2 linked regions of the Azospirillum brasilense genome follow. The protein of the gene in region 1 interacts with the protein of each later gene in a pairwise test. Links are inferred from orthologs where the notes say so. Each region holds a gene or a part of one and is shown in the gene's direction. Other genes may lie near its edges.

Region 1 (4,898 bases):
AGTACTGGCGTAACAAGGGCGAGGGCCAGCGCCGCCGCTTCCTCGCCTTCGAGGGCAGCTACCACGGCGACACCTTTGGCGCGATGGCGGCGGGGGTCGGCTCCGGCTTCTACGAGCCGTTCCAGGAGTTGCTGTTCGCCGTCGACCGCATGCCCTACCCGGCCACCTGGGACGACGACCCGGAGGTCGAGGCGAAGGAGGCCGCGGCGCTGGCCTGGCTCGACCGCTGGCTGGCTGCCAACGGGACGGAGATGGTCGCCGTCATCATCGAACCGCTGGTCCAGGGCGCGTCGGGCATGCGCTTCTGCCGTCCGGAGTTCCTGCGGGCCATGGCGGCGCGGGTGCGGGCGGCGGCCGGTCTGGTGATCTTCGACGAGGTGATGACCGGCTTCGGCCGCACCGGCGCCCTGTTCGCCAGCCAGAAGGCCGGGGTCGCGCCGGACCTGATCTGCCTGTCCAAAGGGCTGACCGGCGGTTTCCTGCCGCTGTCGGTCACCGCCTGCGGCGCTTCGATCTACGAGGCGTTCCTCGGCGCCGGCTTCGACCGGGCCTTCGCCCACGGCCACAGCTTCACCGCCAACCCGCTGGGCTGCGCCGCGGCCCTGGCCTCGCTCGACCTGACCACCTCGGCGGAGACCGCAGCGAACCTCGCGCGCATCGAGGCGCGGCACCGCGCCGCCATCGCCGATCTGTCCGGCCACCCGAAGCTGTCGCGCGGGCGCGTCATGGGCACCATCGCCGCCATCGAGGTGACCGACGCCCAGGGCTACACCGCCGCGGTCGGGCAGACGCTGAAGCGCTTCTTCCTGGAGCGGGGATTGCTGCTGCGCCCGCTCGGCCCCGTGATATACCTGCTGCCGCCCTACTGCGTGACGGACGGGCAGCTGGACCGCGCCTACGCCGCGATCCGCGACGCCGCCGATACCCTTCTCTGATTCGCTTTTCCCGAGGACCGACCATGCCCGACACCGCCATGCAGACCGCGGATCCCACTGCCGCCTCCACCACCGCCCGGCGCTGGACCCGCGAGGACATCCTGGCCCTGTTCGAGCTGCCTTTCATGGAGCTGCTGCATCGCGCCCACGAGACGCACCGCCAGCATCACGACCCGAACAAGGTCCAGCTCTCCACCCTGCTGAACATCAAGACCGGCGGCTGTCAGGAGGACTGCAAGTACTGCGCGCAGAGCGTGAAGTACGACACCGGCGTCGAGGCGGAGAAGCTGCTGGACCGCGCCCAGGTGCGCGCCGCCGCGGAGAAGGCCAAGCAGGCGGGCGCCGGCCGCTTCTGCATGGGTGCTGCGTGGCGCGAGCTGAAGGACCGCGACGTCGAGAAGCTGGCGAACATCGTCCGCGACGTGAAGGATCTGGGGCTGGAAGCCTGCATGACGCTGGGCATGCTGACCCGCCCGCAGGCCGACGCGCTGAAGGACGCGGGCCTCGACTACTACAACCACAACCTCGACACGTCGGAGGAGTTCTACGAGCAGATCGTCTCCACCCACAGCTACCGTGACCGGCTGGACACGCTGGCCAACGTCCGCGACGCCGGGCTGAAGGTCTGTTCCGGCGGCATCGTCGGGCTGGGGGAGAGCCGGGTGGACCGCGCCGGCCTGCTGGAGACTCTGGCGAACCTGTCGCCGCAGCCGGAAAGCGTGCCGATCAACAAGCTGGTGTCGGTCGCCGGCACCCCGCTGGGCGGCGTCGACGCGCTGGACGCCTTCGAGTTCATCCGCACCATCGCGGTCGCCCGCATCCTGATGCCGCGCTCCTACGTCCGCCTGTCGGCGGGCCGCCGCTCGCTCAGCGACGAGGGGCAGGCGCTCTGTTTCTACGCCGGCGCGAACTCCATCTTCTATGGGGACAAGCTGCTGACCACCGGCAACCCGGAGCATGAGGCCGACCGGCGGCTGTTCGACCGGCTGGGGCTGGAGGCCGACGGCGGCGCCCACTGACGCGCCGGCGTCCCCGGCCCCTGCGCAAGAAAAAGCCAGGGGGAGGACGCCGAGCATGGACGACATCGCCGCCAAAGCACCCAAGACCCACTACACCTCGGCGGAGGTCACGGCCCTGTCGCATCTCTACAGGGCCGAGATCTACCGCAGCACCGTCTGGCGCACCCGGCTGGACGCCACCACCAACTGGGCGGTGGTGACCACCGGGATCGCCCTGTCGCTGACCTTCAGCAGCGCCACCGCCTCCCCCCTGCCGCTGGTGCTGGTGGGGCTTCTGGTCGCCGTGTTCCTCTACATCGAGGCGCGGCGCTACCGCTTCTTCGACTTCTGGCGAATCCGCGCCCATGTGCTGGAGCTGTACTTTCTCGGCCCCATCCTGCGCGGCCAGGGCGACCAGTTCGCCCGGGGCTGGAACGAGACGCTGTTCCAGGACTATCAGAACCCCAACCTGCACATCACCTACCTGGAGGCGGTGGGCCGCCGGCTGCGGCGGAACTACGGCTGGATCTTCCTGATCCAGGTGGTGGCCTATCTGGGAAAGCTGATGATCCACCCGGTCCCGCTGTCGAGCCTGGACGAGCTGTTCGCGCGGGCGACCATCGGGCCGGTACCGGGGGAGATCGTCCTGCTCTGCGGCCTCGCCTTCCACGGCACTTGGATGGCCATCGCCTTCCGGACCTTCCGCAGCCGCCGCGGCGCCGATCGCGAACGCCCGCCCCCGCCCACCACCGACGCCGTGCTCGATCTGGCCCGCGGTCCATGAGGGCCAGGGCGAATTTCCCTTTTCGCGCAAGGGATAAGGGGTAGTTTTCCGTCTGGCCTGCCCCTTTCGCGCGCCGTGGCATAAATGGGATCAGCACCGTCGCGCTCACGCTATGCAACGGATCGTCTTGTGTTCTCCTTCCGCGGGGGGCTAGAAGGGGCTCCATCGGATGCGGTTGCGCGGTCATACCAGAAGGACACCCGTTCGCAGGGCTGATCTTCACCGGTTCCCCGCACAGCCGACGGCCGGACGACCATAGAGGTGAACGAGGATTTCACGATGGCGAGCCAGGGCGAGAACAAGTGGGTTTACTGCTTCGGTGCCGATGCCACCGAAGGCCGGGCGGACATGAAGAACCTGCTCGGCGGCAAGGGAGCCAATCTGGCCGAGATGGCCAATCTGGGCCTCCCGGTTCCTCCGGGTTTCACCATCACAACCGAGGTCTGCACCTATTTCTATGCCAACGGCCGCAACTATCCGCCGGAGCTGAAGGCCCAGGTGGACGCCGCGGTCAAGCAGCTGGAGCAGGCCATGGGCGCCACCTTCGGCGATCCGGCCAACCCACTGCTGGTCTCGGTGCGCTCCGGCGCCCGCGCCTCCATGCCGGGCATGATGGACACGGTGCTGAATCTCGGCCTGAACGACGCGACCGCCGCCGGCCTCGCCAAGCGCTCGGGCGACGCCCGATTCGCCTACGACAGCTACCGCCGCTTCATCCAGATGTACTCGAACGTGGTGCTGGACGTTGACCACCACCACTTCGAGGAGATCCTGGACAACCACAAGCGCGACAAGAACCACAACCTCGACACCGATCTGAGCGCCGCCGACTGGCAGGCCGTCATCGAGGACTATAAGAAGGCCGTCGAGCACGAACTCGGCAAGCCCTTCCCGCAGGACGTGCAGGAGCAGCTGTGGGGTGCCGTCGGCGCCGTGTTCGGCTCCTGGATGAACGCCCGCGCGATTACCTACCGCAAGCTGCACGACATCCCCGCCGACTGGGGCACCGCCGTCAACGTGCAGTGCATGGTGTTCGGCAACATGGGCAACGACTGCGCCACCGGCGTGGCCTTCACCCGCAACCCGTCCACCGGCGAGAACGCCTTCTACGGCGAATACCTCGTCAACGCCCAGGGCGAGGACGTGGTGGCCGGCATCCGCACGCCGCAGCACCTGACCATCGCCGGCAAGGAGGCCAACAAGTCCGACCTGCCCGCCATGGAAGAGGTCATGCCGGAGGTCTTCAACCAGCTCAATGAGGTCCGCCTCACGCTGGAGAAGCACTACCGCGACATGCAGGACATCGAGTTCACGGTCCAGCAGAACAAGCTGTTCATGCTGCAGACCCGCAACGGCAAGCGCACCGCCCCGGCGGCGCTGAAGATCGCCGTCGATCTGGCCGACGAAGGCCTGATCGACAAGGCCGAGGCCGTGCGCCGCATCGATCCGGCCTCGCTCGACCAGCTCCTCCACCCGACGCTGGACCCGAAGGCGGAGCGCAAGGTCATCGCCAAGGGCCTGCCGTCGTCGCCGGGTGCGGCCTCGGGCAAGGTCGTCTTCACCGCCGACGAGGCGGAGACGCTGGCCGGCCAGGGCGAGGCGGTCATCCTCTGCCGCGTGGAGACCTCTCCGGAGGACATCCACGGCATGCACGCCGCCCGCGGCATCCTGACCACCCGCGGCGGCATGACCAGCCACGCCGCCGTGGTGGCCCGCGGCATGGGCCGCGCCTGCGTGTCGGGCGCCGGTGACCTGCGCGTGGACTACAAGTCCAGGACCATGTCGGTCCGCGGCGTCACCATCAAGGAAGGCGACATCGTCACCATCGACGGTTCGACCGGCGAGGTGATGCTGGGCGAGGTGCCGACGATCCAGCCGGAGCTGTCGGGCGACTTCGCCACGCTGATGGGCTGGGCCGATTCGCTGCGCCGCATGAAGATCCGCACCAACGCGGAGACCCCGCTGGACGCCCGCACCGCGCGGAAGTTCGGCGCGGAGGGCATCGGCCTGTCGCGCACCGAGCACATGTTCTTCGACCCGGACCGCATCCTGGCGGTGCGCGAGATGATCCTGGCGGAGAGCGAGGCCGGCCGCCGCGCCGCGCTTGCCAAGCTGGAGCCCTTCCAGAAGAAGGACTTCGCCGAGCTGTTCACGATCATGTCGGGCCTGCCGGTGACCATC
Region 2 (4,671 bases), on another replicon or contig:
GAGGAGAAGGTCGCCACCCGCTTCCACAACAACAACATCAACCTGCAGCTCGACCTGCTGTACGAATATTGCCAGTGGTGGATGCGCCGCGGCTGGCCGGACGCGCCGATGCCGTCCCGCGCCAGCCACATCCGGCTCTACCGCGGCGTCAACGATTTCGAGGAGCACCACATCGTCGCGCGCCCCGACAAGCGCACGGCGGTCCTGCGCCTCAACAACCTCAGCTCCTTTTCCATCGAGCGCGACATCGCCGGCCAGTTCGGGGACTACATCCTCGAAACCTGGGTGCCGCTCACCAAGGTGGTCTTCTTCCGCGACATCCTGCCCCGTTACCCCTTCAAGGGAGAGGGCGAGTATCTGGTCGTCGGCGGGGACTACAGGGTGGGGGTGTCGCTTCTCTGACAACCGATCACGGGACAGATCCGGCCCATGACTGACCATTCCATCCGCTCACGCGCGCTGGGCGCCTATCTCGGGCTGGCCTGCGGCGACGCGCTGGGCGCCACCGTCGAGTTTCTGACAAAGGGCGAGATTGCCCACCAATACGGCGTGCACAAGCACATCAAGGGCGGCGGCTGGCTGAAGCTGCCCGCCGGGCAGGTGACCGACGACACCGAGATGTCGATCCATCTCGGCCGCGCCATCCTGGCCGCCCCGGAGTGGGACGCCCGCCGCGCGGCGGAGGAGTTCGCCGTCTGGCTGAAGGGCGTTCCCGTCGATGTCGGGGACACGACACGGCGCGGCATCCGCCGCTTCATCATGCACGGCACCCTGTCGGAGCCGGAGAGCGAGTATCACGCCGGCAACGGGGCGGCGATGCGCAACCTGCCGGTCGCCCTGGCGACGCTGGGCGACGACGCGGCCTTCGAGCGCTGGACGGTGGAACAGGCGCACATCACCCATTGCAACGCGATGTCCGACGCGGCGACCCTGACGCTCGGCCACATGGTGCGCCGTCTGGTGCTGGGCGGCAGCGTGCGCGACGTGCGCGACGAATCGAACAAGCTCATCGCGAAGCACCGTCCGTTCAAATTCCAGCCCTACCGGGGCCTGGCCACCGCCTACATCGTCGATACGATGCAGACGGTCATGCATTATTATTTCCAGACCGACTCCGTGGAATCCTGCGTCGTCGAGACCGTCAACCAGGGCGGGGACGCCGACACCACCGGCGCCATCGCCGGCATGCTGGCCGGCGCCACCTACGGGGTGGAGACCATCCCGCCGCGCTGGCTGCGCAAGCTCGACCGCAAAGTCTACGACGAAATCTGCGCCCAGGTGGACGGGCTGCTCGCCCGCTCCCCGGCGCTCAAGCAGGGGTGACCGCGACCATGGCCGACGTGATCTTCTTCGAAAAGCCCGGCTGCGCCGGCAACAACCGCCAGAAGGCCCTGCTGGCGGAGGCCGGGCACACCGTCCACGCCCGCGACCTGCTGTCCGAGCCCTGGACGGCGGACCGCCTGCGCCCCTTCTTCGGCGACCGCCCGGTGGCCGAGTGGTTCAACCGCGCCGCCCCGGCGGTGAAGAGCGGGGAGGTCGATCCGGACGCGTTGGACGAGGCCGCGGCCCTGGCGCTGATGCTGAAAACGCCGCTGCTGATCCGCCGTCCGCTGATGCAGGTGGGCGACCGCTGTGATTGCGGATTCGAGGCGGAGCGGGTGGACGCCTGGATCGGGCTGGCCGCCGGAGCGCCCGAGGGCAAGTTGGAAGGCTGCGCCCGCGCCGGGATGCCGCCCTGCCCACCACCCGCAAAGGGGTGACGGGACAACCCGGACTGTCGTAGGTTTGCCCCCGTCCTGTTTGAAACCCGACATTTCAGCGATGGGGGCCGATCCATGTGCGAACTCCTGGGCATGAGCGCCAACGTGCCCACGGACATCTGCTTCAGCTTTCGCGGCCTGATGCGCCGCGGCGGGCAGACCGGTCCGCACCGCGACGGCTGGGGAATCGCCTTTTACGAAGGGAAGGGCTGCCGCACCTTCCACGACCCGGCGCCGAGCTGCGAGTCGGAGATCGCGCGGCTGGTCAGCAGCTATTCGATCAAGTCCTGCGTGGTGATCTCCCACATCCGCCGCGCCAACCGCGGCCGGGTGTCGCTGGAGAACACCCACCCCTTCACGCGGGAGCTGTGGGGCCGCGTCTGGACCTTCGCCCACAACGGCCAGCTCAAGGGCATCAAGGAACGGACGCTGACCTTCTACGAACCAGTCGGGACGACGGACAGCGAGCACGCCTTCTGCTGGCTGCTCGACCAGATCCGCATGCAGTATCCGGAGCCGCCCAAGAGCAGCGGCGCCCTGATGCGGTTGATCCGCGACCTCGCCACCGACCTCGGCACGCTGGGCGTCTTCAACATGCTGCTCAGCGACGGGCGGTACCTGTGGTGCCATTGCGCGACCAACCTCGCCTGGCTCACCCGCAAGGCTCCCTTCGGCCCGGCGACGCTGATCGACGAGGACATGAGCGTCGATTTCGCCAAGGAGACGACGCCCGACGACGTGGTGACGGTGGTCGCCACCCGCCCCCTGACCCGTGACGAGAATTGGACCGTCATGAAGAGCGGCGAGATGGTCGTGTTCAAGGGCGGCAATCGGGTGCGCTGACCGAGGATTGTTCCAATCCATGCAACGAAGATTGGCGAAATCGGGGCTCAATCGATTGGCGTAAGCGGGCTTATGGTCACTCCCGAGACAAACCGAAGCGGTGACGGTGCCGGACTGGCGCCCCGCTTCCCGGACAGGAAGACGTGACCATGAAGATCCTTCGCATCGACTCCAGCCCGCTGGGCGACGCCTCCGTTTCGCGCCAGCTCACCGCCTCGATCGTCGCGGCGCTGCGCCAAGCGACGCCGGACGCCGAGGTGTCCGTCCGCGACCTGACCGTCGCTCCGCCGGATCACCTGACCGGCGAGCTGATGCAGGTTGTGAAGTTCCGCAACCTGGAGGGCCTGACCGCCCGCCAGCAGGAGGAGCTGGCCCTGACCGACGCGCTGGTCGATGAGTTCCTGGCCGCCGACGTCGTGGTGATCGGCGCCCCGATGTACAACTTCACGGTCCCGACCCAGCTCAAGGCCTGGATCGACCGCATCGCCCAGGCCGGCCGCACCTTCCGCTACACCGAGACCGGCCCGGTCGGTCTGGCCGGCGGCAAGAAGGTCTACATCGCCTCGACGCGCGGCGGCGTCTACTCGACCAACGCCGCGATGAGCGCGCTGGACCATCAGGAGGCCTTCCTGCGCACGGTGCTGGGCTTCCTGGGCGTCACCGACGTGACGGTGATCCGCGCCGAGGGCGTCGGCATGGGTCCGGACGCCCGCGCCAAGGCGCTGGCCGCTGCCCAGCAGGAGATCGACGCCCTGGCGGTTCCGGTCGCGGCGTAAAGGAACAAGCGACACAAGAATGTCCCCTCTCCCCTCTGGGGAGAGGAGTGTTTTACGTCCCCATTGCGCCGCTGATCCGCCGGACGGCCTCGTCCAGAGGCAGGTCGAGGCGGGTGATGTTCTGCAGCTCCAGGAAGCGCGCCTCGTTCTTCGACAGTTCGCCTTCGATCACCGCCCAGTGCTTGTCCGACGAGCGCTTGGCGATCTGGCGGGCGAAGGTGCGCTGAATTTCCTGATCGAAGCGGCAGCCGAGATAGAGGAAGCTCCGGCCCGCCCGGCGCTCCTGCACGACGGCGGGGATCGGCGTCTGGATGTCGATCTCCGTGAGGATCTCGACAAAGTCGCTGTCGGAAATCAGGTAGTTCCCCGCCGGGGCGGCACTGCCCGACGGCTTGTAGAGCAGGGTCTCCCAGCCCGACGCCGCGCCGGCTTCAACCTCCACGCCGCCGGGCGCGTAGTATTTCACCCATTCGCCGACGCCCTGCGGGTGGGACAGGCCCTGTATCTGGCCCCAACTCCGCCCCGTGTCGGCGGTCAGCAGGCTTTCCAGCGTGTTGTCGTACCAGACATCGACTATCATCGGCGGTGCGGGCAGGGTGGCCAGCCACGCGTGAACCGGCGTGGCCGGGACCTCGCGCTTGAAGATCTCGTTCAGGATGCCGTCCAGCGTCTTGCGGTGGCGGCGCGATTCGATGAATTGGGCGACCGCGGTCAGCTGGCTGCGGATGCGGCCCGGTGCGGCGACCTTGGCGTTCAGCCGCTGCGCCAGTTCCAGCGAGGTGCGCGGGATCGGGCAGTCAGCCTCCGGCAGCAGCGCGAAGGCGCCCGGCCCGAGATAGGGCACCACGCCCCGTGCCTTCAGCGCCGCGGCGATCTCCGCGATGATGGTGTCGGTGTCGGTGTCCGTGCTGTCGATGACGGCGGTGTCGGTCATGCTTAACCCCGTTCGGCTGGCGTTTGCCCCCTCCCTGACCCTCCCCCGCTGGGCGAGGGAGGGGAAAAGCGCTGGGAAGGGGTCGCGTTTCACAAATAGATCGCCGCGCCCGCCCCTGTGTTGACGGTGGCGTCCTTCAGCGTGTCCACGATGAACTGCACCTCGTCGGCGGTGACCTTGTGGTGCAGCGGCAGGGCCAGCACGCGGTCCACCGTTTTCTGGCAGACCGGGCAGTCGGCCCGGCTGGCGCCGCGCTCCTGGTAATATTGCTGGGTGTAGAGCGCCTGCCCGTAGTCGGACGCCTCGACGTCGTGGGTGGACAAATCCTCCAGAACCGCCTTGCGCCCCGACGCGGTGA

What was found. The genes of interacting proteins can lie anywhere in the genome.
Region 2: the proteins of bioB (region 1) and H1Q64_RS00965 interact in binary tests that used the Escherichia coli proteins (3 or more experiments, as listed by UniProt). The link is inferred for Azospirillum brasilense from one-to-one orthologs.

Annotation. Positions count from the first base shown.
Region 1 is NZ_CP059453.1:627,648-632,545, reverse strand. Bases 1-2,956 are described here. They hold bioB (biotin synthase BioB), read left to right. Parts: upstream 1-958; coding sequence 959-1,954; downstream 1,955-2,956. Other genes in these bases: H1Q64_RS32630 (DUF2270 domain-containing protein), read left to right, coding at 2,010-2,717; bioA (adenosylmethionine--8-amino-7-oxononanoate transaminase), read left to right, coding at 1-935. Also shown: ppdK (pyruvate, phosphate dikinase), read left to right, coding at 2,997-4,898. UniProt on the Escherichia coli protein: Catalyzes the conversion of dethiobiotin (DTB) to biotin by the insertion of a sulfur atom into dethiobiotin via a radical-based mechanism.
Region 2 is NZ_CP059449.1:190,231-194,901, reverse strand. What follows is about bases 991-3,719. They hold H1Q64_RS00965 (class II glutamine amidotransferase), read left to right. Parts: upstream 991-1,835; coding sequence 1,836-2,603; downstream 2,604-3,719. Other genes in these bases: H1Q64_RS00955 (SIR2 family protein), read right to left, coding at 3,432-3,719; H1Q64_RS00960 (FMN-dependent NADH-azoreductase), read left to right, coding at 2,753-3,379; H1Q64_RS00970 (ArsC/Spx/MgsR family protein), read left to right, coding at 1,332-1,760; draG (ADP-ribosyl-[dinitrogen reductase] hydrolase), read left to right, coding at 991-1,323. In the rest of the region: H1Q64_RS00980 (NAD(+)--dinitrogen-reductase ADP-D-ribosyltransferase), read left to right, coding at 1-402; more of draG, read left to right, coding at 430-990; more of H1Q64_RS00955, read right to left, coding at 3,720-4,313; H1Q64_RS00950 (DegT/DnrJ/EryC1/StrS family aminotransferase), read right to left, coding at 4,403-4,671.